Linked DNA regions of Prochlorococcus marinus XMU1406. Each later gene encodes a partner of the first gene's protein in a complex. Links are inferred from orthologs where the notes say so. Each region holds a gene or a part of one and is shown on either strand. Other genes may lie near its edges. The genes, in order: pheT and pheS.

What was found.
Region 2: the proteins of pheT (region 1) and pheS are in contact, whole or in part, in a crystal structure (PDB 6P24), measured with the Escherichia coli proteins. The link is inferred for Prochlorococcus marinus XMU1406 from one-to-one orthologs.

The regions. Positions count from the first base shown.
Region 1 is NZ_JAAORG010000001.1:825,585-842,210, forward strand. The notes cover bases 12,594-15,691. They hold pheT (phenylalanine--tRNA ligase subunit beta), read right to left. Parts: upstream 15,316-15,691; coding sequence 12,871-15,315; downstream 12,594-12,870. Other genes in these bases: HA149_RS04795 (hypothetical protein), read right to left, coding at 12,594-12,765; rpmG (50S ribosomal protein L33), read left to right, coding at 15,417-15,611; rpsR (30S ribosomal protein S18), read left to right, coding at 15,629-15,691. In the rest of the region: protoporphyrinogen oxidase HemJ, read left to right, coding at 1-212; HA149_RS04750 (PHP domain-containing protein), read left to right, coding at 205-852; cobaltochelatase subunit CobN, read right to left, coding at 854-4,591; HA149_RS04760 (branched-chain amino acid transaminase), read left to right, coding at 4,664-5,578; metH (methionine synthase), read left to right, coding at 5,597-9,163; HA149_RS04770 (hypothetical protein), read right to left, coding at 9,173-9,391; HA149_RS04775 (DUF2237 family protein), read left to right, coding at 9,492-9,875; HA149_RS04780 (DUF4922 domain-containing protein), read left to right, coding at 9,924-10,754; HA149_RS04785 (hypothetical protein), read right to left, coding at 10,758-10,937; HA149_RS04790 (molecular chaperone DnaJ), read left to right, coding at 11,083-12,093; more of HA149_RS04795, read right to left, coding at 12,517-12,593; more of rpsR, read left to right, coding at 15,692-15,850; HA149_RS04815 (ribonuclease catalytic domain-containing protein), read left to right, coding at 15,897-16,626.
Region 2 is NZ_JAAORG010000003.1:146,438-163,703, reverse strand. The notes cover bases 7,269-10,190. They hold pheS (phenylalanine--tRNA ligase subunit alpha), read left to right. Parts: upstream 7,269-8,186; coding sequence 8,187-9,194; downstream 9,195-10,190. Other genes in these bases: cbiT (precorrin-6Y C5,15-methyltransferase (decarboxylating) subunit CbiT), read right to left, coding at 10,188-10,190; HA149_RS07135 (NAD(+) kinase), read left to right, coding at 9,266-10,174; surE (5'/3'-nucleotidase SurE), read right to left, coding at 7,309-8,118; HA149_RS07150 (DUF3611 family protein), read left to right, coding at 7,269-7,329. Also shown: HA149_RS07200 (Bax inhibitor-1/YccA family protein), read left to right, coding at 1-210; HA149_RS07195 (hypothetical protein), read right to left, coding at 265-792; GTPase Era, read left to right, coding at 831-1,742; tRNA (guanosine(37)-N1)-methyltransferase TrmD, read left to right, coding at 1,743-2,963; HA149_RS07180 (TIGR03792 family protein), read left to right, coding at 2,960-3,406; nickel pincer cofactor biosynthesis protein LarB, read left to right, coding at 3,403-4,059; HA149_RS09610 (hypothetical protein), read right to left, coding at 4,064-4,195; HA149_RS07170 (hypothetical protein), read right to left, coding at 4,263-4,430; sulfur carrier protein ThiS, read right to left, coding at 4,542-4,751; HA149_RS07160 (thiamine phosphate synthase), read right to left, coding at 4,741-5,796; HA149_RS07155 (bifunctional riboflavin kinase/FAD synthetase), read right to left, coding at 5,804-6,727; more of HA149_RS07150, read left to right, coding at 6,796-7,268; more of cbiT, read right to left, coding at 10,191-11,462; HA149_RS07125 (hypothetical protein), read left to right, coding at 11,546-11,797; HA149_RS07120 (DUF3122 domain-containing protein), read left to right, coding at 11,772-12,272; bifunctional diaminohydroxyphosphoribosylaminopyrimidine deaminase/5-amino-6-(5-phosphoribosylamino)uracil reductase RibD, read left to right, coding at 12,288-13,394; and 4 more genes.

The DNA.
Region 1 (16,626 bases):
CTTCAACCATTTCAGCAAAAAACCTTAGATTATTAAATGAATTGCCTACTTTATTATTATTTATAATTGTACTTTTAGTTATTTTTAAAAATAATTTTCCAACTAGTGTTGCTACATGGAGCGTAGTTGGACTTATTATTTTCATGTTGGCTTCAATACAATTATATGCAAAGATTAGAAAGAAAAATGAGAATTCATTAAGTAATGAATAGGGAAGACTTAGTAAAATTAACCTCCAATATTAATAAAAATAGTTGTCCTAAAAATATTAATTTTCACTGTCATACAAAATTTAGTGATGGAAGTCTAGAACCATATGAACTTTTAGAACAAGCTTATAAAAATAACTTGAAATTTTTATCAATAACCGATCATCATACAATTAAAGCGCATGAATATATAAAAAAAAATAATATACTTAAAAATTATCCTAAAGATTCTTTTACATTAATTTCGGGAATAGAAATTAATTGTTTGATTCTGGGATGTTTAGTACATGTAATTGGATTGGGAATAGATATAAAAAGTAAATACATAAATCCCTACATCCTTGGAGAGTCTCCAATAGGTAATGATTTAAATATTAAATCAGTTATTAAAGCAATAAATTTAGCTGGTGGTTTATCATTTCTTGCACACCCAGCGAGATACAGGATTCCCTTTTATAAATTAATTCCAGAGGCCAAAATACAAGGTATTGATGGAATAGAGGTTTGGTACGATTATGAACTTAATGAAGTATGGAATCCTAGTTTATTTGTTTGTTCAGAAATAGATAAATTAGCAGATAAATATTCAATGCTAAAAACATGCGGAACAGATAGTCATGGACTTTCGCTATTAGGTAGATAATTTAGAATTCGTTTTTTTCAATTATTGAATCAGTATTAATAATTATGTTCTTTAAATTTTCAATGACATCTGATGAACAATTATTCCACATTTTTCTATTGACAATTTCAAGTAATCTTTGTGCAATATCTCTTAAAGCCCATGGATTATTCTCTAGAAAGAAATTCCTAAGATCTAGATCACATAACCATGATTTATAAACTTCCTCATAACACCAATCTGAGACTACTTCAGTAGAAGCATCAAAAGCATATAAGTAATCTAGTGTAGCTGAAAATTCAAACGCTCCTTTATAACCATTATCCTTCATTCCATTTATCCATTTAGGGTTAAGTATTCTTGATATAACAACTTTATTAATTTCATCTTGTAATTTTGAAATTTTAGATAATCCAAATTTTGATAAATCACCATGATACATTTCAGGTAATTTACCGCTCAATTTTTTTACTGCTGAAGATAATCCACCCTGAAACTGATAATAATCATCAGAATCTAAAATATCATGTTCCTTATTATCTTGGTTATGAACAACTAACTGCACATTTTTAAGAGCATTTTCTAATGATTTTTTATCCTCTATAGGTTCAAGATTATCACTGTAAATCCACTTACTCCAATTAAGAAAAGATTCTCCAAAATCATCAATATTTTCCCAATTAGAATTTGAAATTAGTTCTTGCAGACCAGCTCCATATGAACCTGGCGCTGACCCAAATATACGATTAATTGAATCACCATCCCTTGATGCCCCAGCAAGAGGGTTAAATTTATCATCCTCATTAAGATTAGAAACAAGATTTATTGCTTTAGAAGTTAATTTAACTAACTGTGGAAATGCATCTCTAAACATTCCCGAAATCCTTAAAGTAACATCAACCCTTGGTCTTTCGAGAACAGATAAAGGAATGATTTCTAGATCTACTACTCTTCTTGAAGGCCCATCCCAAATAGGCTGTACTCCTAATAAATATAGTATTTGACAAATGTCTTCACCACCATTTCTCATTGTGGATGTTGCCCATACAGATATTGCTATATTTTTTAAATCTTCTCCATTATCTTGTTTGTATAAATTAAGTATTTGTGAAGCGGATTGACAACCAACACTCCATGCTGATTCTGTTGGCAGTCCTCTCGAATCAACTGAAAAGAAATTTTTACCAGTGGGTAAAGCTTCAGTTTTACCTCTCGTAGGGGCTCCAGATGGACCACTTTTTACATATTGTCCATTTAATGAATTAATAAATGATAATTTCTCATTATATGAAGAATTAATGATTGGATATAGAATCTCTTTTTTTAATAACAAAAAATACTTATTATGTTTTTTTTCATTAAAGAAATAGTCTATTATTTTCTGATTTTTATATTTTTCTAGATTTTTTATATTGGTATTCTTTTTGTAAAAAAACAAATATATTAAATACTTTGCTTGTTGTTCCAAAAAATCAATAGCCATTCTAAACTTTAAAATGTTTTTGTTGGAAAAAGTCAATAATATTTTTTTATCCTTTTCACTTAACTTTTGATCATATTTATTTGTCCAAGGATCCAAATCGAGTTTTAAATGTTTTGCTATATATTGAACAATCCCAATTCGATTAGCATTTGGCACTCTAGCGATACACAAGAATAAATTTATTTCATTAATTTCATTCTGCCTATTACCAAAAATATGCAATCCTGTCCTAATTTGAGATTCTTTAATTTTGCAAAGAAAAGAATCAATCTCTTCAATTTGATTATTTTTATTTTTTAAAGTGATTTCGTTAAAATCTTTTTTAATTAATTCAAAAATGGATTTTTCTATAATTTCAATCCTATTAGAATCTAATAATTTTGCTTCAAAATATTCGTCTAAATAATTTTCTAATATTGAATATTTTCCATATAATTCTGACCTATCCAAAGGAGGGGTTAAATGATCAATAATTGTTGCAGCAGTTCTTCTTTTAGCTTGGGATCCTTCTCCTGGATCATTTACGATAAAAGGATATATGTTTGGTATTGCTGGACAAATAATATTTGGAAAACATTTATTACTTAGACCTATAGATTTGCCAGGTAACCATTCAACAGTCCCATGTTTACCAATATGGCAAATAGCATTTGCGTTAAAAACTTTTTCAATCCAAAAATATTGTGCTAAATATCTATGGGGAGGTGGAAGATCGGGAGAATGAATATCTCTATCAGTGAAAGCGTCATAACCTCGTTGAGGTTGAATCAATAAAGTTATTTTTCCAAATCTAATACCATTTATTGAGAAGCCTTCATTATCAAGATCGATCGCTTCTGATGGTTTGCCCCAACGGTTAACAATAATATTTTTTGGTTCAAGTTCTAAATAATTCCAATATTTTAAATATTCACTAAGTGGTAAGTAATCTAAAGGTTTATTATTTTGAGATTCAAGATCATTAGTTCTAGTTTTTATAAGTATTGACATTAATTCCGAAGAATCTTGAGGATAATTAAAAGATCCAAGATCATAACCTTCTTCTTTTAACCAGTTAAGAATATTTATTATCGAAGATGGTGTATTAAGACCAACACCATTACCGATTCTTCCATTCTTTACTGGATAATTACTTATTATTAAACAAATTTTTTTATCAAAATTATTAAGTTTTTGAAGTTTCACATAATTCGTTGCGAATTTTGAAATCCATTTAATACCTACTTGATCAGCTTTGTAACTGGTTATTTCACTGTAGAGTGTATTTTTTTCAGAAATTATTTCTTTAAATGCTGAAGGACAGGTAGTAATCCTTCCATCAAATTCAGGAATAATTATTTGCATTAATAAATCAGATGAATTCATTCCAATGGATGAATTTAACCAATTTTTTCTTGATCTATTAGAAGAAAGAAGTTGTAAAATTGGAATTTTAAGAGAAGTAAAAATATTTGTAGAATTTTCAATTAATTCGTTATTTTTGATTTGAGATGAAGAAAATGAAGTTGTGGTAATTATTAATTTAATATCTTCCTTTTTAAAAATATCTATTAATTTCTTTTGAATAATATGATCTTTTAGTGTGGAAATAAATAACGTTTTAGGCGATAGTCCGCATCTTCGTAACTGCAAGTTAAGTTTTTCGTTTACTTCAATTTCATTAGCCAAAAAAAGTGATTTATAAGATATTATTCCTATCTTTTCGCCTTTTTCAATTTTCCAATCATATAAATAAGGATCTGCATAAAAACTAATATTCAAAAACTCATCAGGAATTAATGTTTCATTTACCTTTAGATAATTTAAACAATTAAGAAATTTTCTATAATTGTCCATTCCTCCCGATCTTAGTAATCTAGAAATATTTAATGCAATATTTTTATCTATACTGCTTATTTCACTTAAGGAAACTTCCTGATCAACAGTACCTGATAGGATTAGTAACTTCCTTTTTTTATTGACTGCTTGCCAATTTAAAAGTTGTTCAATTCCATAGTTCCATGTACCTTTATCTCCAAAAATTCTTAGTATGACAACTTTTGCATAATTAATTGTTTTTAATAAATAATTATCTATTTGAGCTGAGGAATTTAAATTAGAAATTTCTAAAGCTCTTATATTATTTTTTAATGAAGCAAATTCCTTTTCTAACAATAAGTTTGATATGAGATTTAAATCAGCTTTGACACTTGTTATAAAAATAAAATCTGCCGTTGGTTGCTCAATTAAATCATCCTTATTCTTTTCATTTCCTGCTATATTTAATATCCTGTGCATTTTTATATATGTATAAGGTTTAGAATACGTAAGTAGGATAAAACAAGTTTACCTTAATTAAATAAATTGAATATGCATGAATTTCTTCCATACGCCTGGTTCGAAGGTAAATGTATTCCATTTAAAGAAGCAAAAATATCAATAGCTACTCATGCACTACATTATGGTACTGCTGCATTTGGAGGAATGCGAGCGATACCTAACCCTACAAATAAAGATGAATTCCTTTTATTTAGAACTGATAAACACATAAAAAGATTATCTCAAAGTGCAAAATTACTCTTAACTGATATTTCTGAAGAATATATTTTTAAAGCCTTAGAGGAAGTTATTAAAAGAAATAAGCCAGAAAAACCTATTTATATTAGACCATTCGTATATACAAGCGATTTAGGTATAGCTCCAAGGTTACACAATATTGAAACAGATTTCTTTATGTATTGTATTGAACTAGGAGATTATCTATCCCCAGATGGAGTTTCTTGTAGAATGAGTAGTTGGACTAGACAAGAAGATAGATCTCTCCCATTAAGAGGAAAAATAAGTGGGGCTTATATAACTAGTTCTTTAGCTAAAACAGAAGCTAGTTTATCGGGTTTTGATGAAGCCTTGTTATTAAATTCAAGTGGTAAGGTAAGCGAAGCTAGTGGTATGAATTTATTTATTGTAAGAAATGGAGACTTAATCACTCCTGGTGTTGATCAAGATATCCTTGAGGGGATTACTAGAGCTAGTGTAATTGAATTAGCAAAATCTTTTGGAATAAATGTAATTGAAAGGCCTGTGGATAAAACAGAATTATTAATAGCAGATGAAGTTTTTCTAACTGGTACAGCAGCAAAAATTACACCAGTTAAAAAAATTGAATCAAGCGAATTAAATGGTGAAAGACCAATAATGAATAAATTAAAAAGTAAGCTTATAGAAATAACAGAAGGTCGTTCTCAAGACTATGATAATTGGGTAACAAGAATTTCACTAAAATAAATTAATTTTTACCTAAAAATGGAATCTTTCAGAAACTATCTAAATAGAGATGAAAAACCATTAATTATTTTTGACGGAGGTACTGGAACATCTTTTCAGAACTTAAATCTTAAAGCAGATGACTTTGGAGGAAAAGAATTAGAGGGATGTAATGAGAACCTTGTTTTATCATCGCCAGAGGTAGTTGAGAAGGTTCATAATTCATTTTTAGAAGCAGGTTGTCATGTTATAGAAACTAATACATTTGGAGCCTCATCAATAGTTCTTGATGAATATGATATTGCGGATAAGGCTTATGAGATAAATAAAAATGCGGCATTTATAGCCAAAAAAGCTGCTGCCAAATACTCATCAGTTGATAAACCAAGGTTTGTAGCAGGTTCAATTGGGCCAACAACTAAATTACCCACCTTAGGACATATAGATTTTGATGAATTAAAGCAAACATATAAAGAACAAATTTATGGTCTTATAGATGGAGGAGTTGATCTTCTTTTGATTGAAACTTGTCAGGATGTTTTACAAATTAAATCTGCCTTATTAGCATCAAAAGAAATTCTTGAAAGTAAAAATATAGATATCCCTTTAATGGTATCTATAACAATGGAAACAACAGGTACTATGCTTGTTGGATCTGATATTGCATCTGCATTAACAATATTAGAACCATTTAATATAGATATCCTTGGACTTAATTGTGCAACTGGTCCAGAGCAAATGAAGGAACATATTAAATATTTGTCTGAAAATTCTCCCTTCGCTATAAGTTGTATTCCCAATGCAGGGCTTCCTGAAAATATTGGTGGTGTAGCTCACTATAGATTGAAGCCAATAGAATTAAAGATGCAGTTAATGAATTTTATATATGACTTTAATGTTCAATTAATAGGTGGATGTTGTGGGACAACACCTGAACATATAAAATACCTGTCTTCAATAATCGATGAAATTATTGATACTGAAAGGACTAACAACAATGGTAAGAAAAATTCAAGCGGTTTTATTCCATCTGCCTCATCAATATATAACTCTGTGCCATACAAACAAGACAATTCAATTTTGATAGTAGGAGAAAGATTAAATGCAAGTGGATCGAAAAAGGTAAGGGAGTTATTAAATAACGACGATTGGGATGGCCTAGTTGCAATTGCCAAGCAACAACAAAAAGAAAATGCTCACGTTCTTGATGTAAATGTCGATTATGTAGGAAGAGACGGGGTGAAAGATATGAATGAAATAACTTCAAGATTAGTTACCAATATAAATTTACCATTAATGATTGACTCTACAGATGCTGACAAAATGGAAAGTGGATTAAAGTCAGCTGGTGGTAAATGTATTATAAATTCAACCAATTACGAAGACGGCAATGAAAGGTTTGATCAAGTACTAAATTTAGCTTTAGGGTATGGTTCAGGTCTTGTTGTCGGAACAATTGATGAAGATGGAATGGCAAGGAATGCAGAAAAAAAATATAAGATTGTCAAGCGAGCGATTAATAGAACTAGAGAATGTGGTTTGTCAGATTATGAGCTATTTTTTGATCCATTAGCTCTGCCAATATCTACAGGGATAGAAGAAGATAGATTAAACGCTAAAGAAACTATTAGTGCTATATTAAAAATTCGTGAAAATTTCCCAGATATTCATATCATACTTGGGATATCAAACATTAGTTTTGGTCTTTCACCATTATCAAGAATTAATCTAAATTCAATATTTTTAGATGAATGCATTAAAGCAGGATTAGATTCTGCTATCATCGCACCAAACAAAATTTTGCCATTATCAAAAATTTCTGAAGAAACTAAAAAGCTTTGCTTAGATTTGATTTATGATAAAAGAGAATTTGAAGATGATATTTGTATTTATGATCCATTAGTAGAATTAACAAAGGCTTTTCAAGATTTATCTATTCAAGATTTCAAAAAAGCTTCTTCAGAAAATAAAAACCTAACTCTTGAAGAAAGTCTGAAAAATCATATTATTGATGGAGAAAAAATAGGATTAGAGGATCAATTAAATAAAGCGTTAAAAAAATATAAACCTCTTGAAATAATTAATACCTTTTTACTAGATGGGATGAAAGTTGTAGGAGATTTATTTGGCTCAGGTCAAATGCAATTGCCATTTGTACTCCAATCCGCTGAAACAATGAAATTTGCTGTTTCAATTTTAGAACCATATATGGAAACTGTAGATGAAAAAATATCAAATGGAAAACTCTTAATTGCAACTGTCAAAGGCGATGTTCATGATATTGGAAAAAATTTGGTAGATATAATACTTACAAATAATGGTTTTGACGTAATAAATCTTGGAATAAAGCAAGATGTTTCAGCAATTATAGATGCACAAAAAAAGCACAATGCAGATTGCATCGCTATGAGCGGATTACTTGTTAAATCAACTGCTTTTATGAAAGATAATTTAGAGGCTTTTAATAATGAAAATATTAGTGTACCAGTAATATTAGGAGGTGCTGCCTTAACCCCAAAATTTGTAAATGAGGACTGCAGCAAAATATATAAAGGGAAAATATTGTACGGAAAAGATGCGTTCACTGATCTTAAATTCATGAATGAATATATGGATAATAAGAAAAAGGGTAATTGGTCAAATACAGAGGGTTTCATTAACAATGAGGGTATAAATATTAATTTAGCTTCATCAAAAGCCAACTCTCAAGCTGTTAAAAAATCAATATCCATAAATACCGAGACTTCCAAATTAAATTTAAAAGAAAAGTTTATAAGATCTAAATTTATAAATGAAGAAGATCCAATTCAAGCCCCTTTCTTGGGAACGAAAGTCTTGAACGATGTTGATATAGATTTAAATAAGTTAATATTTTATTTAGATACAAAAGCTCTATTTAGCGGGCAATGGCAAATAAAAAAAGGAAAAAACCAAAGCGTAGATGAATACAATAACTATTTGGATTCATATGCTAAACCATTGTTAGATAAATGGTTAGAGATAATTATTGAGAAAAAACTTATATCACCCAAAGCAGTTTATGGATATTTCAGATGCGGGAGAAAAGATAATAGTATTTTCTTATTTGATGAGAAATCGTTAAATAAAAGTTCCCAATTTAATTTTCCACGACAAAAATCTGGGAATAATTTATGTATAGCTGATTTTTATTGTGATTTGAATAATGATAAACCGATAGATATATTTCCTATGCAGGCAGTAACTATGGGCGATATTGCTAGTGAATATTCTCAAAAATTATTTAAAGAAGATAAATATAGCGATTATTTGTTATTCCATGGACTTACAGTGCAATTAGCAGAAGCTCTAGCTGAGTATGTCCATGCATTAATTCGTATTGAATGTGGTTTTAGGTCTGAAGAACCAGACAAAAATAGAGAAATACTAGCTCAAAAATATAGAGGAGCTAGATATTCTTTTGGTTATCCTGCATGTCCAAAAGTATCTGATTCAAACATACAATTATCATTGTTGGATGCAAAAAGAATAAACTTGACCATGGATGAATCTGAACAACTTCATCCAGAACAAAGTACTACAGCTATCATTGCACTACACTCAAAAGCTAAATATTTCAGCGCTTAAGCTAGATTTTTAGTTGTTTTCTAAATATTCAATAATTTCTTCCTGTAGTTCTTCCATCGTTTCATTATCACCCAGATCAAGTCCCTCACCTGCGGCATCCTGTGTTAACTCAAGATAATATGAAGCACCATCACTAGATAAAAATTCTAATGCGGAAGTTTCACCACTATCTTTAAAAGCTTCATAAAGAGCTTTAAATGCTATGTTTTCAGTAAAGTCCCAATCCATAATGAAAAAAACCTTATTAGAATTATTACCTCCTTACCCCCCATACTCGTCAACCTTTTTTAAAGAAATGTTGGTGTTTTATTATTATTAAAAAAAATCTATGACCATAAATAATCAAAATCAGTTAAATGTCCTTGGAGAAAAAATTGAGATTTGTAGTTGCGCACCCATGACAGGGTGGTTCAGGGATGGATTTTGCAACTATGACAAAAATGATGGAGGGAATCATTCAATATGTTGTGTAATGGATGATAATTTCCTGAAATATAGTCAATCACAAGGTAATGATTTAATAACTCCCATGCCTATTTATTCGTTCCCAGGACTAAAGGATGGTGATCATTGGTGTATTTGTCTTGATAGGTGGAAGCAAGCATTATTAGACGGTCTTGCACCAAAAGTCATATTAGAATCAACGAATATTGTAGTCTTAGAATCAGTACCTCTGGAAAAATTGAAAGAATATCAATTTAATAAAAAGTAATTACAAGTTTATTTTTTTTTTTAAAATGAATATGATAAATTTTTTAAAATGAGTTTAGAAATATATTGGAAAAAAGCACTAGAACAAACTCGATTATCAATTGATGATGAATCATTATATCCTCTCAAAACTGATATTATTACAAGAGATTTATATGAAAAAGACGACTTCATAATAAGGAAACTCGATACTTCAAAATTTAATAAAAAAAAAATTTATGGTCCTAAGCAAAATCCGTTTTGTCCTTGGGAAAAGATACTAGAAATTGATAAAATTGGTGATAATCATCAACTAATATTAAATAAGTACCCTGTACAAAAAGGTCATATTTTACTTATTACAAATGAATGGAAACCTCAAAATGGATGGTTAGATATTAATGATTGGAGAGCGATCCAACAAGTTAATAAAGATACTAGTGGATTATGGTTTTTCAATAGTTCTCCAATTGCGGGAGCAAGTCAACCTCACAGGCATTTTCAACTTCTGCGTAGATCTAAAAGTGAGATATCATGCCCTAGAGAAGAGTGGTTTTTAGAGATGAACTCATATCAAGATCTAGATAGTAAGCTTAAAAAAAATATTATTGTATCCAAATTTAATTTTTTAGAAAATCCATCATGTCTTTTAGAATTTTACTTAGAATTATGCAAGAAATTAGGAATTGGGGACCCTATTAGTGATAAGAAACCGATATATCCTTACAATATTTTAATAACTAATAAATGGATCGCTATTATAAAAAGAAAAAATGATCATATTCATGGTTTCAGTATTAACGGTTTAGGATTTGCAGGATATCTATTAGTAACTGAAAATTCAAATATTAATTATTTAAAGAAATTTGGCCCTGAAAAACTTCTAGAAAGTTTTGTTTGAATACTAGTTAGTTACTTCTACTTCCTTATCCCTGCTTATTTGGCTTTCTAGAACTTCTATAGATGCTGTTACGGAGGCAATTTTACGTTCAAGTGAATCCTTAATATAATTGAGCATTTCTAACTTCTTATGTTGATAAAAACTCTTTTTTTCTTTAGATGACTTGAAATTACAATTAAACATTTTTTTGTTTTATTATAAAAAGATACTTAATTGACTTGTGACATAAAAATAAATTGGTTTTAATTTAAAAACAATATTCTGTATGGACTTTCAATTTTTTTTTGAATAAAATTAAGTAAATTCCATACTATTCAAGAAAATATTATTGAATATTCCTGAAAATTCAAATACAAAAAGAATTTCAATTGATTTACCTGAGGAACTAATTTCCAGGTTTGATCAATTACGAAAAGAGTGGGGATTTAGAGCAAGAGGACCTGTAATAGAAAAAATACTTAAAGAAATTCTTCAAGAAGATGATTTACTACCTAAGAACCAACAGCAAGAAATAGACTTTAACGAGAAGAAGAATAATGGAAATTTAAATATTGATGAAGATACAGCATTGGTATTAATTAAATCAGACGTTAAAAAAGAAGTTAATGAGATATCTTTAAATAAAAAAGTTATAAATAGAGATCAATATAGAGAAAAAGCCAACTTAAACATAAGCCTTCCCAATTTTGTTGAAAAAAAAGTAAAGGATCTAAGAAGAAGTATTAATAGTGAAAAATTAAAAGAGAATATCAATGATATTCAAATTAACACAATTAAAGAAACTGAATTAATAAAATGTCGAATAGCGTTAATTAGTCATTGGAAAACCTTATATGGAACAGTTCCTAATGATCATGTAGTAGAAGCTGCGATGGATTGGTTTGGAAGGGACATATGGCCAAATCTTGATGGAACAGAAAATCTACCCTTTACGTGGAGTGCAGCCAATAAATTTATGTCTGAATTATGCCCATTTTGGATAAAGAAAAATCCATCCCTTGAAATTGTTTTATTAATGATTGGCGTTTTAGAAGACCCTTTTGCTACATCAGATTTAATTAATAGAATACCAACATTAATGAGGAGGTTTGTAAGTAGATTTAAGCGATATAACCGATCAAACTCATTTGAAACTTTGGACTCAACAATGACTGTACATGGAGCACTTAAATTATTGAATTTATCAACATCTGCAGGATCAGCTCATACATTACGAAAAATTAGAGATGCCTATAAATCAAAAGCCTTAGAGACGCATCCAGATGCTGGAGGATCAACAGATCAAATGAGAAAATTAAACGAAGCGTATCAATTGCTAAAAAATCTATATAAAAATTAGTATATTTATTCTTATATGAGACTTATATAAGTCTATTTAATAGTCTTATATAAGATAACTGAGAGTTGCAAGATTTCTTATCATCAATAATTAATTATTAGTCAATATTTATAGATACAATTATTTTGAATAAATAGAAATTAACATAAAATTTACCTTGTAATTATAAGAATTTTGTTTGTATAGCATTTCTTATTTGAGTCTTACTTATAGTCTAATATATAGTCTTATAATAGATTAGCTAGATATAATATTTTTATAAATTTTAATAAAATATTCCCAAACGGTTAATGCTCAACAAAATTATACAAATTGACAAAAATAAATAATTTATGTCCTTACGTTGTCCAATAAAATAATAATATAATAAAAGTATTGGCATTAAAGGCGTTTATATTTACTCACGCTGCCTTATAGACAGTACTACTCACTTTGAAGCTTTTGTATAGCAGTTTGTTTATCCATGCTAGGAACATCACTTAAGCCGTTTGCGTCAAACCAAGGCGCACTTGCCCAATCAAACCCTTCACCAAAAGTATTATCAGGTGCAGTTATGTACCAATGACAAGAAGTGTCAGGAACATCAACAGCACATTTTGACCAATCATTTGACCACTGAGGGACTTGTACCCACAGCACTGAAGATAGCAATAGAGATAGCAGATTGATCATGATACTAATAATACAACATTAAATAGTTTTATAGGATTATTGCTTGTCTTATATAAGAATTATGTATAGACTACTTTATAGTCTTATATAAGACTTATAATACAATTAATTTCTCAATTTAGTGTTAAAACATTTTTCAACATTAGAAATAATATTTGAATGTATAGATGTAATGTCCGAGTCTAGTAATGTTTTATCTTTATCTCTATAAGATAATCTAAATGTATAACTTATATGATCATCTCCAAATTTAGTATCTTCAAAAACATCAATTAAATTTACATCCTCTAAGAGATTTTTTCCTGTTTTTCGTATCTGTGATGTTATTTCGCTAATTAAAAATTTCTTACTGAAAACAAAATTTATATCCCTTTCCATTTTCGGAACAATTGGATATTGCTTATATATTGGAATCCATTTATTTTTTCTAGTACTTGCTCCCAAAAGGTTAGAGACACTTATGCTAAATAAATAAACTTTTTTTAATGACTTCTTTTCTAATATTAGTTTAGGATGAATTTCACCAAAATAACCTGTATCTTTACCTTCAATAACTAATTTCGCTGTTCTTCCTGGATGTAGAAAATTAAATGCATCAGAAGGTTTATCTTCGATTTTTATATTCAAAGATGATAAAGCCTCCTTTAACTTTCCTCTAGCCTGGTAATAATTAAGGTCATTATCCTTATCCGAATTTATCCATTTTCCAAATTTTCTATTTCCATAAATCGCACCATTCAGCACTTCTTCTTGAATGAACTCATTTTTCTTTTGAAAAACATTTCCAATTTCAAATATATAACAACCTGTTTGTCCAGCTTTTATATTACGGTTTACTATCTCCAAATGTTCTTTCCAGATATTATCCCTTAGGCAACTTGTTTCTAATAACAAAGGATTAGAAATCTTTATAAGTTTTTCATTATCTTCTGGAACAAGAGAGTAGCTTAGTACCTCATTAAAACCATTTTCTGTGAAGCCATTTTTTACTTTTCTCAATGCTAACTGTTCTGATGACAATTTTCCAGGCTTTATTGGATTAGGAAGGTTTAAGTCGAATCTGTCATACCCTATTAATCTCGCAATTTCTTCAATTAAATCTATTTCTCTTATTAAATCATGTGATCTATTGGGAATTACTGCTACATCCCAGCCATATTCTTTATTCTTTAAAGTACAACCTATGAGAATTAATTTATCAACTATTTCATTATCAGATAAATTTCTTTTTTCAAATTTATCGTTAATTATTAATGGACCAAGAATTTTATGTATTCGATTTCTCCGTAGTTTTATAAATATATCCTCACTTTTTTTTAAATTCGATGTATTGATAATTGGTGAATTAATAGAAAAAAATTCTTCTAAAAGATTAATGGCCCTTGTTACTGCACTTATTGTATTTTTTGATGTAATCCCTTTTTCATACCTACTGCTAGATTCTGTTCTTATGCCAACCGCCTTTGAAGATTTTCTTATAATGACTGGATTAAAAACGGCGCCTTCAAGGTAAATAGAAGACGTAGTATTGCTTACAGAAGTCTCTAAACCACCTATCACCCCAGCAATAGCAACAGGTTTATCGCAGCATGTAACTACTGTAATATTTTCATTTAATTCATATTTTTTACCATCTAAACAAACAAGGCTTTCGTTATCCTTGGCTTTTCGTACAGAAAAGTCTTCTGGAGAAACTTCCTTTCCAATTAAATTAGATAGTTTTTCTTTATCAAACGCATGCAAGGGTTGCCCTTGTTCTAAAAGAATATAGTTTGTCAAATCAACTAGAAGATTAATGGACTTTATACCTGATTTTTCTATACGGTCTCTAAGCCATTTTGGAGATAATTTATCTCCATTTACTCCATCAATGCAGCTTATTGTATATATGCAATTAGAGTCTATAGCCTCTGGACAAAGTTTCATTCCCTTAAGTAAATGAATTTTATATTTATGGTTTAATTCTGGAAAATTTAATGTGGATTCTAAAAGGGCAGAAATTTCACGGGCTATTCCTATAACAGACATGCCGTCAGGTCTATTAGCTGTAATAGCTAAATCATATATAAAATCATTTAATTGAAGCAAGTCAGACCCTGGAGTGCCCAATTCATGTTTTAAGGCTAAATCATCATCAATGATCTCTATACCTTCGCTAGAGTCTTCTAATCCAAGCTCCTGTAAAGAGCATATCATTCCTTCACTAATGACACCTCTAATTTCACTTCTTTTAATAGTTAAATCAACTGCATTTAATTTCGCGCCGACAGTAGCAACATAAACGTAAATATTTGGTTTAATATTGCTTGCACCACAGATAATTTGTAAATTCTTTGCAGTACCAATATCAACTTGGCAAATTGAAAGTTTATCAGATCCTTCGTGTTTTAAAACAGATAATACCTTACCTAAAACAACACCATTTACATTTTCTGAACAATCTTCTAATGATTCAACCTCAAATCCACCAATAGACAATTTCTCAGAGAGATCTTCAGGAGTAGCAGTAATTTCTACTAATTTTTTCAACCAATTTTGAGAAACTTTCATATATATTTTTTAATCAATGATGATAAAAGAAATGAGTTTATCTTCAAAAAAGTTTGTTGAAGATGTACAATAGAAAATTATACAATAAAGTATTAATTAAAATGGCCAAAAAAGGGACAAGAGTTGTAGTGACCCTGGAATGTACTGAAGCTAGGACAAGCACAGATCCTAAGAGATCAAATGGTGTCTCAAGATATACTACTGAAAAGAATCGTAGAAATACAACTGAAAGATTAGAACTAAAAAAGTTTAATCCTCATTTAAACAGAATGACAATTCATAAAGAAATAAAGTAATCAAATCAAATTTAATCATGCCTAATTCAATTTTTAAAAAACAATTATCACCTATCAAACCTGGAGATCCTATTGACTATAAGGATGTAGAACTACTAAAAAAATTCATAACTGAGAGAGGTAAAATCCTACCAAGAAGGATGACAGGTTTAACCTCTAAGCAACAAAGAGATCTTACATTAGCTGTTAAAAGAGCCAGAATTGTAGCTCTTTTACCCTTCGTAAATCCTGAAGGATAATTTCATATTGAATATAGTTGGCACTATAATTTAGTATCTCAAATATTTGAAAGATTTAACTAATTTAAAAACATATATTATTGACTCTGACGATCCACATGAAGTTGATGACGCTATTTCATTAGAAATAAAAGAAGGAAATAAAAAAAATTTATGGATACATATTAGTAATCCATGCAAACTCTTTTTGCATGACTCTAATGTTGATTTAGATGCAAGAAAGAGAAATAGCAGTTTATATTTAATTGATCAATATATCCCAATGCTACCTAAAGATATTGTTGAAAAGGCAAATCTAGCTCAAAACAAAATTTCTGAAACTATTAGTGCAGCAATAGAATTCAACGACGATGGATCAATAAATAATTATGAAATAACTGAAGCAATAATAAAACCGAAATATCAATTAACATATGAAGATGCAAATGAAATATTAGAATTAGAACCTAAAGAAGAAACAGAATTAATTGAGATTAAAAATTTATTAGAAAAAAGTATTACATTTAGAAAGAAACAAGGAGCAATTATTTTTGAAAGTCCTAATAGTAAAATTAAATTAGATAAGGATAAGATTGTACTAAATAAATTAGAGAAAACAATATCACAAATTATAGTTGCAGAATCAATGATATTAATGGGTTATGTAACAAGTTTATTTGTAGAAAAATATAATCTAGCGGCCGCGTTTAGGATTCAGAAACTAAATTGTAATCCATCTGAAATACTTAATAAATACAATGATAGTGATATTAAATATATAATATTAAAACAATATA
Region 2 (17,266 bases), on another replicon or contig:
GGAGGTTCAGGACTTGAATTGATAATTGCAGGGTTTGGAACTGTCTTATTTGTTGCTATGTCTTTCGTGGATTTCTATACAATGCCAAGAAGATATAATGATGATCAATACCTCGCAGGTGCTTTAGGTATGTATTTAACTTATATAAATCTCTTTGTTTTTATATTAAGACTAATGATTGCACTTCAAGGCGGCGGAAGAAGAGACTAACAAATTAATTAATTAAACAACTAACCCAAAGCGTAGATTTATTTCTACGCTTTTTTATTGGGCGATATCAAGAATTTGTTTTTTTATAAATTCCTTTTGCTCTGAGTCATATTTGACTGAATTATTAAAACTATTTCCCATATTATCTAAGTCTCTAATGACTTGATTGACAGACTTTGTAACTGACTTAGTTTCTAGCAGTCTCAAAATAGCCTTACATCTATCTGAAATATTTTCCGATGTTATTTCATATTCATGATTATTATCTCTTCGATGAATGATAATTTGAGCGGAACTCATTATTAAATTTTTTACTACTATTTCTGTTATAGCATCGCCACCTTCGTTCAGTTTGTAAATTAGTGAAAAAGGAAGTTTATCTAACAAAAAACAATCTTTATCTGATAAAGCGTATGCAAAAAATCCTCTGAGTCCATTTCTTGTTTTAGTTAGCTCTGCGATTCTATCTGCTAAAACCTCTTCGCTGAGTAAATCTTCACCCCACTCTTTGCACCATTGCGCGGATATGTTTATTGCTTGAGTGAACGAAGCTTCATTTAAATTTATGGTTTTTTTTTCCATTTTTGATCAGAATTTTATTATTGATGCATTAAAAGTCTTTGTCCAATTATAGATCTGGGTTTGTAACTTTACTAGGAAGGCCAAATGTCGGTAAATCTACTTTAATAAATAAATTGATTGGAGAAAAAATAACAATTACTTCTCCAATAGCGCAAACTACTAGAAATAAATTAAAAGGAATACTTACTACAGACAATGGGCAAATAATTTTTGTTGATACGCCAGGTGTTCATAAACCTCATCATCGACTTGGAGAGATATTAGTAAAAAATGCAAAATCTGCAATTAATGGAGTTGATATGGTAATTTTTGTAATTGATTCAAGTGAAGAACCTGGTAGAGGTGATGAATATATTTTGAACTTTTTAATCGCAAATAAAACTGAGTTTATTGTTGCCTTAAATAAGTGGGATTTGGTTAATAAAGAATTTAGGAGTTTACGATTGGATCAATATAGAAGATTTTTTGGAATTAATAGAAACTTTCAAATTGTAAGTGCTTCTCAAGGAGAAGGATGTTCTGAACTAGTTGATATGGCACTTAATTTTCTTCCAGAGGGACCAAAACTTTATGGCGAAGAGACTATTTGCGATCAACCATTAGATAACTTATTATCTGATTTAGTAAGAGAGCAGGTATTAATAAATACAAGAGAAGAGGTACCACATAGTGTCGCAGTAAAGATAGAAAAGAGAGAGGAAATGAAAAGAAAAAATGGCAAAGTTTTTACAGCTATTTTGGCTACTATTATTGTTGAAAGATCAACTCAAAAAGGCATTCTTATTGGAAAGAAAGGTTCAATGTTAAAAATGATTGGTCAGTCAGCAAGATCAAATATGTCAAAATTAATTGATGGTCCAGTTCACCTAGAGTTGTTTGTGAAAGTTGTTCCAAGTTGGAGAAAAAAAGAATCAAGGTTAATTGAGTTTGGTTATGAGGAAGATTTCTAAATGAGTGGTTTTAATTTTGATGTAATTACATTGTTCCCTAAAGCTTTTGAATTAATAAATAATTTAGGGGTCATCACAAGAGCTCTAGATAAGAATTTGATCGATGTAAATTTACATGATTTAAGAGAATATGGAGAAGGTTCTTACAGGCAAGTAGACGATAAGCCTTATGGAGGAGGAGCAGGTATGGTTTTAAAACCTGAACCTATTTATAAGGCATATGAATCAATTAGAAAATCACCTAAAAGTAAAACTTTGCTGATGACCCCACAGGGTAAAGTCCTAAAGCAAAAGGATCTTGCGAGATGGTCCACTTTGGATCAAATCATAATAATTTGTGGTCAATATGAAGGTTTTGATGAAAGGATTAGATGTTTAGCTGATGAAGAGATTTCGATAGGCGATTATGTACTTTCTGGAGGTGAAATACCTGCTATATCAATAATTAACGGTTTGACTAGATTATTACCAGGAACTCTTGGTGATCCAGACTCCTTAGTCGATGAGAGTCATAATTCTTCTTTATTAGAATATCCTCAATACACGAGGCCGTTAACTTTTAAAGATATGAAAGTGCCAGATATTCTAGTGAGCGGTAATCATGAAGAGATTAAATCGTGGAGAAGACAAAAAAGTTTTGAAAGAACATTGGAGAGAAGAAGTGACTTAATTTCAAATGAAAACTACAAAAAATCCCCGCAAAGTAAGAGAATAATAAAAGAATATAATCAATTCATGAAATTTAGAATAGGTAATGGATACGATATTCACAGACTGGTAGAGGATAGAGATTTAATTATTGGAGGTGTAAAATTGCATCATCCTGAAAATTTAGGATTGGATGGTCATAGTGATGCTGATGTTTTAAGTCACTCAATAATGGATGCATTATTGGGAGCACTTTCGCTCGGCGACATAGGAAAGTATTTCCCCCCATCTGATGAAAAATGGAAAAATGCTAATAGCTTGTTTTTGTTATCAAAAGTAATTGACTTGATAAGACAAGATGGTTGGGAAATAAATAATATTGATAGTGTTCTCGTTGCCGAAAGGCCAAAAATCATGCCACATATAAAACTAATGAAAAAAAATATTTCTGAAATATTGAATATTGATGAAAATCTAATTGGAATTAAAGCAACTACGAATGAGAAATTGGGTCCAGAAGGGAGAGAAGAGGGTATAAGTTGCCATTCAGTAGTTCTACTTGAGAAAAAATGAGATTTAATTTAAATTTGAAAAAAAAATTTCAAAAATTTTGTTTACTATTAATCTGTTTAGTATTTGTAATTTTTCAATCTGATATTCCCAATTTAAAAGCTCTTACAATGGATAACTATCAAAGTGAAATGATCATAGAGGAATTAAGACTTAAAGTACCTGCCGATGTAAAAGCAGCTTGGTTAAATGCTGAAAAAGAAATATGGGAGCCATGGTTATCTTCTCAAGATGGTTTTTTGGGAAGACAATTATATTGGGATAAAGAAAAAGAAGAAGCTTTAATATTGGTAAATTGGAAAAGTAAGAAATTATGGAAAAGCATACCAATGTCAGAAGTAAATGTAGTTCAACAAAAATTTGAAGATAACGTTAAAGCTGCTCTAAATATAGGCGAAAATCCTTTTGAATTAATTTATGAGGGAGAATTAGATAAGCAAAGATGAATTTTGATATTAAGTTTGATTTTCAAAGAAGAGATAGACTTGGAATCATTGAGGCTATTTGGGGACAAGATAAGAGTATCGACCAATTAGAGAGATTATCTGAAAATGTATTAAGTAAAAATGAGGTTGTTTTTATTACTAGGATTAATAGTGAAAAGGCTAAACATCTTTTAGATTTGTATGATGATGCACGATTCTATGAAGAAGCAAATTGCCTAATAATTGGGAAAAATCTGAATAAAATAAATACGAATAAAAAAGTTGCCATAATTTCGGGCGGCTCAAGCGATTTGGCCGTAACACTTGAAGCACAATTAGCGCTTCGAATTTATGGAGTGAATTGTCAATCTTTTATAGATGTTGGAGTAGCTGGACTTCATCGATTGATGAGTCAGTTAGAAGAAATTAATAAATATGATGTATTAATAGTTTGTGCTGGAATGGAAGGAGCTTTGGCAACAGTTGTGGGCGGATTGTTGGCACAACCGATAATAGCAGTACCTGTTTCAGTCGGCTACGGTGTTAGTAAGGATGGAGAAACTGCTTTAAATAGTATGTTGTCAAGTTGTTCTCCAGGTATTTCAGTTATGAATATAGATAATGGTTACGGCGCAGCAATGGCGGCACTCAGAATTATTAAAAGTATTTCTTAAAAAATTACTTTTTTTCTATTTCTAATAGGTTTTCTATCCATAAATTAAGTTGTTTTGATAGCATCCCTTCTTCTCTCATTTTGATTGCTTTTATCACGACTTGCGTGTTTACCCACTCTGGAAATCTTTTCGGCATTTATTTTTATATTCAGTAATTTTAATTTGGTACAAATTTTTATAAAAACAAGATCAAGGTAACAAATTTAATCTTTTTTGTTTGATTTTGTACCTAATCTAGACAGCTCAGATGAGGTATGTTCACTTTCTACATTTTTTAATCTTTCAATTAGCTCAGAGAGATCTTTATGTGCTAACTCACCATTTTGTTCCCATTTAAGAGATCTTGAGTTAATATCAATTTTTTCTTTCATTGTTAAACTTAAGTATTAAAAATATATAACGAAAAAAGGAGAATTTTGGTTATTGTTGCAAGCCTAAACTTAAAAAATTATGAAGATTTTTAATATATTAAGAATTTATCTTTAACCACCACCAACAATTGAAACGATTTCCAAATTATCACCATCTTTAAGCTTCACTTTTTCCCATTTCATTGAATTTATGATTAGATTATTTAACTCAACTACAATTGTGTTTGGTTTATATCCCATATGGTTAAGAGCTTTAGATAGTAGAGCATTTTCTTGATCCAATTCTATTTTTTTTTCTTCTCCATTTACCCTAATTTTCATGAGATAACTCTTTTAGAATCATAATAGCGTCTTCTTTAGGATCTTCAGAATTCATTAATTGCGAAACTAAGGCAACTTTTTTAAACCCATTTCTTTTTAAATATGAAATATTATTTGACTTGATTCCTCCAATAGCAAACCAAGGAATATTTAAATCCTTTGTTAATGTTTTGATATTTTCAATACCTAAGGGTTTTTTATTCTTTTTTGTTGTAGTTTCAAATACTGGTCCTATGCCTATGTAATCACAACCTTCCTTAAGGGCTTTTGAAATATCAATTGCATTATTTGCACTTATACCGATAATTTTTGAATATCCTAATAGTTTTCTTGCGGTTTTTAAGTTTAAATCGTCTTGTCCAAGATGAATTCCATCCGCGTTAGATGCTAGAGCTATATCAAGTCTATCGTTAACGATAAATAAAGAATTATATCTTTTACATAGATTCTTAATTTGAATTGCTTTTTGTAGATGATCTTTATCAGTTCCCGTTTTAAATCTATGCTGAATAATTCTTACTCCCGCAATTAAAATCTCTTCTATTATTTCTAATAAATTGTCCTTTTGATCTGTGATTACATATAAGTCATTTTCTTTTAAAATTTTCTCCGACTTCTTACACTTGCTATAACTTAATAAGTCAATTTCAATAGTATAAATTTCATATCTAATTTCCGATGCTATTTTTGAAAGCTCATGATTCTGCAGCCTTGAGAATTCTTCTATGACTCGTAATGCTTCTTGAACTCTGGCTGAATTAGAACTTATAATTTGCTCAGAAGTTTTTCTGTTGATTTGCTCTTGATGAGTCAATCCTTTACATTTGTCCTCAATGTGATTTCTAGATTGTTTATAAACTTCTAAATGATTTTTTCCTAAAATTTGTCTAAAATTTTTAATCTTTTCAACGTATTTTTCATTGCCTATGCCAAATCTAGCCCAATCCTCTAATACTCTTAGTCCTTCTCTAGCTCTATCTAGATTAGCGTCAATAATTTGATAAATTCTTAAATCTTCAGCGTCTTTAGTATTGAAATTCAGCATTTGTAATTTATTTTTTGTAGTTTTTAAAAATTTTCAGAGCATTATCTCTATCTTTTTTAATTTGATTAGAAAGTTGATCTATATTTTTGAACTTGATTTGAGATCTAAGTTTTTCAACTGGTTCAACAGATAGATTTAAACCATACAGATCGATATCTTTATTTATTAAATGAACTTCAACTGCAGATGGCAATAAAGGATTTATTGTTGGTTGAGAGCCAAGATTCATAACAGATTCAATTTTTTTGTTGGAATTTTCTATGGTTGTCCAAGATGCGTAAACTCCTTCTCCAGGTAAAAATTTTCTACCATCTATTTCAAGATTTGCGGTAGGCCATCCTATACTTTTTCCAATTCCTTTACCTTTAACAACCTTTCCATTAAAACTATAAGGCCTATTAAGAATTTTGAAAGCATTTTTCAGATCACTTTTCTCTAATAAATTTCTTATTCTGCTGCTGCTGATTCTACCTTCTTTGTCTTCTAAAATTGGAGTAATTTTTAGATTAATATCTGTATCCTTAATCATATTTTTTATTGTATTTATATCTCCACTTCTTCTGAAACCAAACTTAAAATTAGCACCTACAGAAATGTTTTTTGCTTTTAATTGATTTATCAAAATATCTCTTACGAATCTTTCTGCACTTAATTTGGATAGTTCCGTATCAAAAGGAATCAGAACTAATTGTTCAATGCCGAGATCTTCAAGAATAGATAGTTTTTCATAAGGGAGATCAAGTCTAAGACGCGTCTCTTTGTAAAGAACTTCTCGGGGATGAGGCCAGAAGCTTGCAATTGTTGGGGTATATTGATTTTCTTGAACCACACTTTTTATTAATTGTCTGTGGCCAGCATGAAGGCCATCAAAACTTCCAATAGCTATTGAGGTAGGACTCTTAACTTCAGATGGCGATATTAAAGAGATCAAAAGATTACGTGCAATTTTATGATTTTAGTGGCAAATTTGGATTGATTACAGTTTATTCAATCAAATGAATGTCTGACAAAATGGATTTTCAGTCCCTTTCATTTGGAATGCGGCGCATCGGATGGATACGCTTTTGGGTTCAGTCCATTTTAGGTGTTGTTGTTGCAGCTGTTTTGCTTTTTTCAAATGTTGTAAATAACAGCGAAGGACAGCTTGGCTTAGCGCCTGGTCTATCACTTACTACAATATCCCTGATTTTACTACTTTTTAGTCTTTGGCAAGGTTGGTTAATAGTTAGAACAGGAAGAGCAATCGCAAGCAACGCAAGACCCTCAAGAGGAGAAACCGGTAAATTGATAAAAAGAGGACTAATAGTTGATTTATTTGGAATTTTATTTGGATTAATTGGATATCAAGCTCTTATGGGAGCCTTATTTATACAAGCATCCTCTCAAACAACTGGACAATTGATAACAGCGACATCTGATATCCCAATTACGGGTCTTGAAATATTATCAGTTCTTAGTAACACACAAGTTATTGCTGCTCATTTTTTTGGACTTTGCTTTTCTTTATGGCTTTTAAGAAGGATTTACAAATGAATTATTAATTTTAGGTAAGTTGTCTAAATTACCTCTCCAAAATAAATCTGGTTCTACAGGTGTAAGAGATATTTTATTTTCTTGTATTTGAGATACATCGCTAGGCCAATTCTTAGGACCGTAACCTTTCGATTTAAGATCTAAAACAACTTCACCTGCTAACCAATAATAATCATCACCCCTTGGGTCTTCCCTTTTGGAAAATTGATTTTTATATTTTCTTACCGATAATCTTGTCCAGGATAATTCTTTTATTTTGTTTTTTTCGCAGGGAGGGATATTCAAATTTAATAAAAGTGAAGCTGGCCAAATATCGTTAATTGCTTGTTCGGCAATATTCATTGCAATTTCTCCAGCAAATTCAAAATTCTTCCATTTATAACTAGCAACACTTATTGCCATGGAAGGAACATTTTCTAAAGTGCCTTCCATAGCTGCAGCGACTGTGCCAGAACAAAAAATATCTGTCCCTAAATTGGGCCCGTGATTTATTCCTGATAGTACCAGGTCAGGTTTATGATCCAAGAGTTCAGATAGTGCTAATTTGACACAATCAGCAGGTGTGCCGGAACATCCCCAAGCTTCAATTCCTTCTCCAAATAACTCGTCAGCTTTTTCCACTCGTAATGGGGATTGTAAAGTAAGACCATGACCAGTAGCTGATCTTTCTTGGTCAGGACATACTACTTTTACCTTATGTCCTCTTTTTTTGGCTGATTTTGCTAAGGCTCTTATCCCAGCTGCGAAAACACCATCATCATTGCTAATTAATATATTTAACGGTTTCATTAATCAAGACATTTTATTTATGGACGATATTTAAGTAAGATAAGGCAATACTTATTTTTACTATATCAGTGAGTCAAATTGAATCATTAAGTCAAATTGAGGAAAAACTAAATAATCTTTCTCTAACAGCAAAAAATAATATAAATAATTCTAATACTCATGAAGAACTGGATCAATTGAGAGTTTCCTTGCTAGGAAAAAAAGGTGATTTATCAATTATTTTGAAAACAATGGGTCAATTATCTGCTACTGATAGACCAATTATTGGCCAGAAGGCAAATATAATAAAGACAAATTTGCAAGAACTAATAACTGAAAGAAAAAATAAACTAAACAGCGAAGCCTTAGATAAAAAGATTAAAAAAGAAAAAATTGATGTAACTATCCCTTCAATTGGGACACCCCCTGGGAATAAACATCCTTTGATTTCAACTCAAGACGAAATAATAGATATTTTTTGTGGTTTAGGATACTCAGTTGAAAGTGGTCCTGAAATAGAAACTGATTTTTATAATTTTGAGTCTCTCAACATACCCAAAAATCATCCCGCAAGAGATATGCAGGATACTTTCTACTTAGATGAAAATCGACTTTTAAGGACCCATACTTCTCCTGTTCAGATAAGATACTTAGAGAAAAATCCTCCTCCAGTAAGAATTATTGCTCCTGGGAGAGTATATAGGAGAGATGCAGTAGATGCTACTCATTCCCCTGTATTTAATCAGGTTGAGGTTTTATGTCTCGATCAAGATATTAATTTTAGTCATTTAAGAGGAACAGTTCTTACATTTTTAAAGGCCTTTTTTGGAGACATTCCTGTAAGATTTAGAGCTAGTTATTTCCCATTTACTGAACCTTCAGCAGAAGTTGACGTCCAGTGGAAAGGTAAATGGTTAGAAGTAATGGGTTGCGGAATGGTTGATCCAAAGGTCTTAGAAAAATTAGGAATAGATTCTGAGAAATGGACTGGTTTTGCAGCAGGATTAGGAGTTGAGAGATTTTGTATGGTGAGACATCAGATCGACGACATCAGAAAATTTTATACAAATGATATTAGATTCTTAGAACAGTTCTAATAGTATTTAATTCTTAAATTAGGATTGTCCAACAAATTAGTTTAAGATAGTCCTAGTTTTTAATTTTTTGATTGGTACGTAAAGCAGGACTAATCGTTAATGATGGAAAGGAACTGGCTGTTCAAACTGCAACTTCTGTTCAAAAAAAATTGGAAAAATCTAATTTTGAAGTTGTAAGAGTTAGTAGCTCTGGAGGGATGGTTGGTTTCGCAAATCCTGATCAACATGTTCGTCCTTTGGGATATACGAATTGTGTCCCCGAGGGGTTTGATTCATCAATGGAATTTGCAATTGTTCTTGGTGGAGATGGCACTGTGCTTTCTGCTGCAAGGCAAACGGCACCTGCTAAAATCCCAATTCTTACAATAAATACTGGTCATTTAGGATTTCTTGCGGAAGCTTATTTATCTAACCTAGATGAGGCTATAGATAAAATAGTTGCTGGGAATTGGGATATTGAAGAAAGAACTTGCTTTATCATTAGTGTAATGAGGAATGATCAGAGGAGATGGGAGTCTCTTTGCCTTAATGAGATGGCTCTTCATAGAGAACCTCTAACAAGTATGTGTCACTTTGAAATTTCTATAGGGCGACATGCTCCTGTGGATATTTCAGCTGATGGAGTAATCTTATCTACTCCAACTGGTTCTACCGCCTATTCTCTAAGTGCTGGAGGACCAGTTATCACGCCTGATTGTCCAGTCGTGCAATTAACTCCAATTGCTCCACATTCATTGGCATCTAGGGCATTGGTTTTTAATGATTCAGAGCCAGTAACTGTTTTCCCTGCAACTCCTGAAAGGTTAGTAATGGTTGTTGATGGAAATGCCGGTTGTTATGTTTGGCCTGAAGATAGGGTTTTAATAAGAAAAAGTAAACACTCAGTAAAATTTATCAGACTTGAAGATCACGAATTTTTCCAAGTTTTAAGAAATAAACTAGGTTGGGGTTTGCCCCATGTAGCTAAGCCTGACAAATAACAATTATTAGAATTTATTTTTTCCCTTTTAATAGAAAAACAGGATTATTTGGTTCTAGTCTAATTCCCTCCGCAATACTTAAACTTTTATAGGTCTGAATTAAATTTAAATTTGTTTTGAAATTTTTATCTTCTAATTCCTCTTTCAATTCTTTAATAGTTTGAATATCAATTATTGGGATAACGATAATGTCTCCAATATCCATACCTTGAGCTAGTTTATTAATAATCTGGAGTTTAGTTTTTTTATCACATCCTCCAATTATTAATCTATTAGGTTTTACAAGAGAACTTAAATTATTCATATTCAAGGTGTAATTTATGTCTTCCTCAAAAATAAATTTTGGTTTGACGTCAAGCCTCTTCGAGTTTTCTAATATTAATTCTTTTGAGCCAATCCTTTTATCGATACAAAACAAATCTAAATTAGGCCTTAACTTTAGTGCCTCTAAACCAATTGACCCACAACCTGCTCCTATATCCCAGATGACACCATTTGTTGGGAGCTCTAAAGCAGCTAATATTTGAACGCGAACCTCCCTTTTAGTTAATAAGTTTGGTCTATCATCAAAAGTCTTAAAAATGTGGTCACTGATTCCGAAAAGAGGGAGATTATTATTTGAATAATTTTTCTTTGTTTTTGTAAGAACAACAATGTTCAAACTTGATATATCAGATGGTAATGACTCTTTAAGATTTAATTTTCTTATCTTTTCATTGTCGAAGCCAATCTCCTCACATAGCCAAAAATCATAGAAGTCAATAAGATTTAATTCTGATAAATTTTTTTTGATTATTTCTAAACTTTTGTTATTTGAATCTGTAATAATAGCCAAACTTGAAGGCCTTGTTTTAAGAGCCTCTACTAACCTAGTCGAATCTCTGCCGTGAATACTCACATTAACAGTATCTTGCCATGAGATCTTTAACTTACTAAATGCTAATTGAATGCAAGTATTTGAAGGGTAGAAACTTAATTCATCTTTTGAAAAATTTTCTAGTAGTATTCTCCCAATGCCAAACCAAAGTGGATCTCCTCTCGAAATCAAAATAACATCATTTTTTTGAGATCTAAGCCAGTTAACAAGTTCGTAATTACTTTCGCTTGAAAAAAATAATTTCTTTTTTTCTAAACCATTTTCGCTCCATGATTTTATTTCTTCAAAATATGAATTTGGAACTGCAACATTTTCTGTGTCTAAAAATAGATTTTGTAATTTGAAAGATAGATCCTCAAATTTATAAGAATTAATTCCAATTATATGAATTTTTCTATTAACTTCAGTCATCAATATTTAATGAAATGGGACTAAATTGTTTGAATGTTTTATTAAATTATCTTATTATTATTTGAGTTACCATAGTAAATTAATTGTCTGAAAGGAGAAAGAGATTACATGATTTATTGTTAACTCTAATTAATAAAGATAGTGAATTTGAGTTTATTGAAGAAGATTCTAGCGATTTAACATCTAGCTATTCTGAAAAAGACACTTTGAATTTATCTCGAGTTATAGAAAAAAATCGTAAAATAATCAAAAGATATCAAGCTATTGTAAGAACAGCTGTAACTCTAGATGCTCTGATGGATTCTGAAAATGAAGAAAATTACAAAATCAAATAAAAAAAATTTTTTAAAAGGTATATTTACTTTATTTTTACTGCTATCCTTCATTTTTAACCCATTAAAAGTATCTGCAGAAGTTGCAGAAACAGAAATAAATGGAAAATTAATTAATGCTAGCAGTGAGTTTTTAAGGGACTTAGACTTTGAAACTTGGCAATTAGTAGCATATAAATCACCTCTTTTTGAAGATAAATTGATCTTGAGAGTAATAGGATATCCAGGAAATCTAAGGATTGATCATCCCACTGACTTAAGGGTGGAATCAGGGAGAAAACAGTGGCTTTTAGATGATAAAACATTACTTAATGTGGAATTAGCAAATGATAGAAGACAAGCTGCTGCAGAATTTGATCTTGATGCATTGATTAAAAATTTAGATAAAAATAGACCATTAAGATTATCTTTGTCAGGAGTTTTTTCTGAGTTGCCTGTACCTCCTTTCGTTGTCAAAGAGTGGAGGTCAATAAACTGAATTTGATTTTTGCAGATGTCTGAAAAAAATGTAAGCCATACAAAATGGATGAAAAGAGCAATTTTTTTGGCTTCTTTAGGCAAAAATACAACAACTCCTAACCCTAGGGTGGGAGCGGTGATACTTGATAAGAATGGAAGCCTTATTTCAGAAGGGTTTCATTTCAAGGCAGGTATGCCTCATGCAGAGGCAATGGCTTTTAATAATTTAAAAAAGGATGCTAAAGGTGGAACAATGTATGTCAATCTTGAACCTTGTTGCCATCAAGGTAAAACACCTCCATGTGTAGATAAAGTGATATCCTCTGGGTTAAAAAAGGTATACATATCTATTGAAGACCCTGATAAAAGAGTCTCTGGTAAAGGGATTAAGCTTCTAAAAGAAGCTGGAATACAAGTTCACTTAGGATTATGTAAAAAAGAATCCTTAGATCTAAATAAGGCTTTCATTCATAGGAATATTACAAAAAAGGCATTTGGTGTTCTTAAATGGGCAATGAGTATAGATGGAAGAATAGCTTTAAAAAATGGAAATAGTAAATGGATTACCAATGATGAATCAAGGTCATTAGTTCATTCTTTTAGAGCAGAATTTGATGCAATAATTATTGGGGGAAACACATTAAGAAGAGATAACCCACTTTTGACTACTAGAGGTTTCAAAAATCCTGAGCCTTTGCGAGTTGTTTTCACAAAAAGTCTAGATCTCCCTTCAAAATCTAATGTCTGGGATTGCAGTAAGGCAAAAACTTTAGTTATTTATGATTCTTCTACAGCAAATGAAAGCTATCTCTCAAGGATTCCGAAATGTGTGGAGGTTGAAAAGGTATTATCAGATAATCCAGTGTTAATTTCAAAAATACTTGCAAAAAGAGGCTGTAATAAGGTTCTTTGGGAATGTGGCCCTGGATTAGCTACTGCCGCTATTAAATCTAATTGTATTCAGGAACTTATTACTTTTATTGCTCCAAAAATTTTAGGTGGAGAAAATAGTATGAATCCCCTAAGTGATTTTGAATTTAGGGAAATGCACGAAATCATCAAATTAAGTGATTCTCAGTTTAGTTTGATCGGAAATGATATATGTGTTAAGAGTTCACTTAAAAATCACTTTTATACTTAATTTTTATGGGTCAAAGTACCGTACGGTTCTTACCCAAAAAAAAGATTACAGATACGGAAACTCTTCGTTTAGTTTATAATAAGTTCAAAATTGATCATAACTATGCCAATAAGACAAGATGATAATCAACCTAATAGAAGATTTGGAATTGTAAATATCATTTTGATAGGAGTTGGAGCATTACTTCTATTTAGCAGCCTTTTCCCTAATCAAAACATGCAAATCCCCAGGGTTCCTTATTCTTTATTTATAGATCAGGTTAATGATGGGGAAGTTAAGCGTGCATACATTACTCAAGAACAAATTAGATATGAATTAAACGGAGCTGAAGAAGGGGCACCTTCAGTTTTAGCAACAACCCCAATTTTTGATATGGATCTTCCACAAAGGTTAGAAAGTAAAGGGGTTGAATTCGCAGCTGCTCCTCCAAAAAAACCTAATTTCTTCTCTACCATTTTGAGCTGGGTTGTTCCTCCTTTAATTTTCATCCTTGTTTTACAATTTTTTGCAAGAAGAAGTATGGGAGGTGGTGGTGCCCAAGGAGCTTTAAGTTTTACCAAAAGTAAAGCTAAAGTTTATGTACCTGATGATGAATCAAAGGTGACATTTGCTGATGTTGCGGGAGTTGATGAAGCCAAGGATGAACTAACGGAGATAGTTGATTTTCTAAAAAAACCTGAGAGATACACAGATATCGGTGCGAGAATACCTAAAGGTGTACTTCTAGTGGGACCTCCAGGAACAGGAAAAACTCTACTTTCAAAAGCTGTTGCTGGAGAAGCAGAAGTTCCTTTCTTCATTATTTCTGGTTCTGAGTTTGTTGAACTTTTTGTTGGTGCAGGTGCAGCAAGAGTCAGAGATTTATTTGAGCAAGCTAAGAAAAAAGCTCCTTGCATTATCTTTATTGACGAATTAGATGCTATTGGTAAAAGTCGTTCAGGGTCAATGGGAGTAGTTGGTGGGAATGATGAGAGGGAACAAACATTAAACCAACTACTTACAGAAATGGATGGGTTCGCCTCAGCGGATAAGCCAGTTATAGTTCTTGCTGCTACTAACCAGCCAGAAGTACTTGATGCGGCTCTTCTGCGACCAGGAAGATTCGACAGACAAGTTTTAGTTGACAGACCAGATCTATCAGGTAGAAAAACTATTTTAGAGATTTATACAAAAAAAGTTAAACTCGCAGATTCAATAGATTTAGATTCAATTGCTCAAGCTACGAGCGGATTCGCAGGAGCTGATTTAGCTAACATGGTGAATGAAGCTGCTTTACTTGCTGCTAGGGCCAAAAGAAAAAGTGTAGAACAACAAGATTTAAGTGAAGCAATAGAGAGAGTTGTGGCTGGTTTAGAAAAGAAAAGTCGAGTTTTGCAAGATGATGAAAAGAAAGTGGTTGCTTATCACGAAGTTGGTCATGCAATTGTGGGTCATCTTATGCCTGGAGGTTCTAAAGTCGCAAAGATTTCGATTGTACCAAGAGGTATGAGTGCACTTGGTTATACTCTTCAATTGCCAACAGAAGAAAGATTTTTAAATTCTAAAGAAGAACTAAAAGGACAAATAGCTACACTTCTTGGAGGAAGATCTGCTGAAGAGGTTGTTTTCGGAAAGATTACAACCGGAGCATCAAACGACTTACAAAGAGCAACTGATATAGCCGAACAAATGGTAGGAACATTCGGAATGAGTGATATTCTTGGTCCGCTTGCGTATGATAAACAAGGCGGAGGCCAGTTTCTTGGAAATGGTAATAACCCTAGAAGGTCTGTTAGTGATGCTACTGCTCAAGCAATCGACAAAGAGGTAAGAGATTTGGTCGATGATGCCCATGAAACTGCACTCAATATTTTGAGAAATAATTTACCACTTCTTGAATCGATTTCTCAAAAAATTCTTAAAGAAGAAGTTATAGAAGGGGATGACCTTAAATCACTCTTGGCAGAGAGTAAAATGCCAGCATAGTAAAATCTAGATACAACTAGAAATATCCATGATAAAACCAAATAAGCTTGCTAATAACAATTTCCTATCAAGCTTGGATTTATCAACCGATGAGGTTTTTCATATTCTAGAACTTGCAAATAATTTCAAAAATAAAAAGATAAATATTGATCTTAACAATAAAGTTTTAGGATTAATTTTTGATAAGTCATCAACTCGTACAAGAGTTAGTTTTCAGGTTGCAATGACTAGGCTGGGTGGTACCACTATTGACCTTAATCCTACAACATCACAAATAAAGAGAGGAGAGCCAATTAAAGATACTGCAAGAGTTTTAAGTAGATATTGTGATGCTATCGCAATTAGAACATTTGATCATTCAGATTTGGAAGAATATGCAAAGTGGTCCACAAAGCCAGTTATTAATGCTCTTACAGATTTGGAACATCCATGTCAGGCCTTAGCTGATTTCTTGACAATTCAAGATGAATTTCATGATTTTAAAGACGTAATTTTAACCTTTATAGGTGATGGTAATAATGTTGCAAATTCTCTTATTTTATGTGGTGCATTATTAGGAGTAGAAGTTAGGATTGCGAGCCCTAAAGGTTATGAACCTAACTCTTTGGTCATTAAAAAAGCATACGAAATATATAATAATAAGGATTTATTAAAAATCACTAATGATCCTATTGCTGCTGCAAAGGGAGCAAATGTTTTATATACAGATGTTTGGTCATCTATGGGGGAAGAAAATCATAAAGAAGAGAAAGATAAAGACTTTATTGGATTTACCATTGATCATAATTTAGTAAGAAATGCTGAAAAAGATGCAATTATTCTTCATTGCCTCCCTGCATACAGATCTAAAGAGATAACTGATGAGGTTTTTGAAAGTAAAAAAAATAGAATTTTTGATCAAGCAGAAAATAGATTGCATGCTCAACAAGCACTTTTATCTTGCCTTCTAAACTAGGATTACTTGCAAAATACTTAATAAAAGGGTACAAATGTATTAGAGTACATTTGTTTTATGGAAGATTTTTCGGGGGATGATCTTACCCAAGCTCAAAATGAGCTTTATGGATGGATAAAAGAATATATGAAAGCCTTTCAACATAGCCCATCCATCAGGCAGATGATGCAAGCTATGGGATTAAAATCTCCCGCTCCAATTCAAAGTCGTTTAAAGCATTTACAAGAAAAGGGATATATCTCATGGCAAGAAGGTAAAGCAAGAACACTGCAAATAGTAGATGAAATTATTGAAGGAGTCCCAATTATGGGCGCAGTCGCAGCTGGAGGTTTAATTGAAACTTATTCTGATGTTCAAGAGAATTTAGATATTTCTGAAGTTTTAAAAAAGAAAAATGTTTTTGCTCTTACAGTTAACGGGGATTCTATGATAAATGCATGTATCGCAGATGGAGACATGGTGTTGATGCAGCCAATTACTGATTTCTACTCTCTCAGGAATGGAACGATTGTTAGTGCGATGGTTCCTGGCTTAGGAACAACATTAAAATATTTTGTTAAGAGAGGAGGAAAAATATTTCTTGAAGCAGCAAATCCAGCTTATGAACCAATTGAGTTAAATGTTGAAGAAGTTGTTTTTCAAGGTAAATTGTTAGCCGTTTGGAGAAAAGTTTAATAATTATTTTTTAAAATCCTAGACTTAAGTTAAAGACTTAATTTATTTCAGAACCATTTTGTAATTTATATTTATCTACTTCGCTTCTTGCAGTTCAAAATTTTTAGAGAAATACTGAAATACCAAGAAGATAAATTAATTTAGTGAACCGATTTACAAACCTCATATATATATTTTTTGAAAAGATTTATATTCTATTAACTTTTATATTGTTTTTCAATATTTAGCCAACCAATAATTAGGTTTTCATAAACATCCAAAAATTTGCTTATTTCTG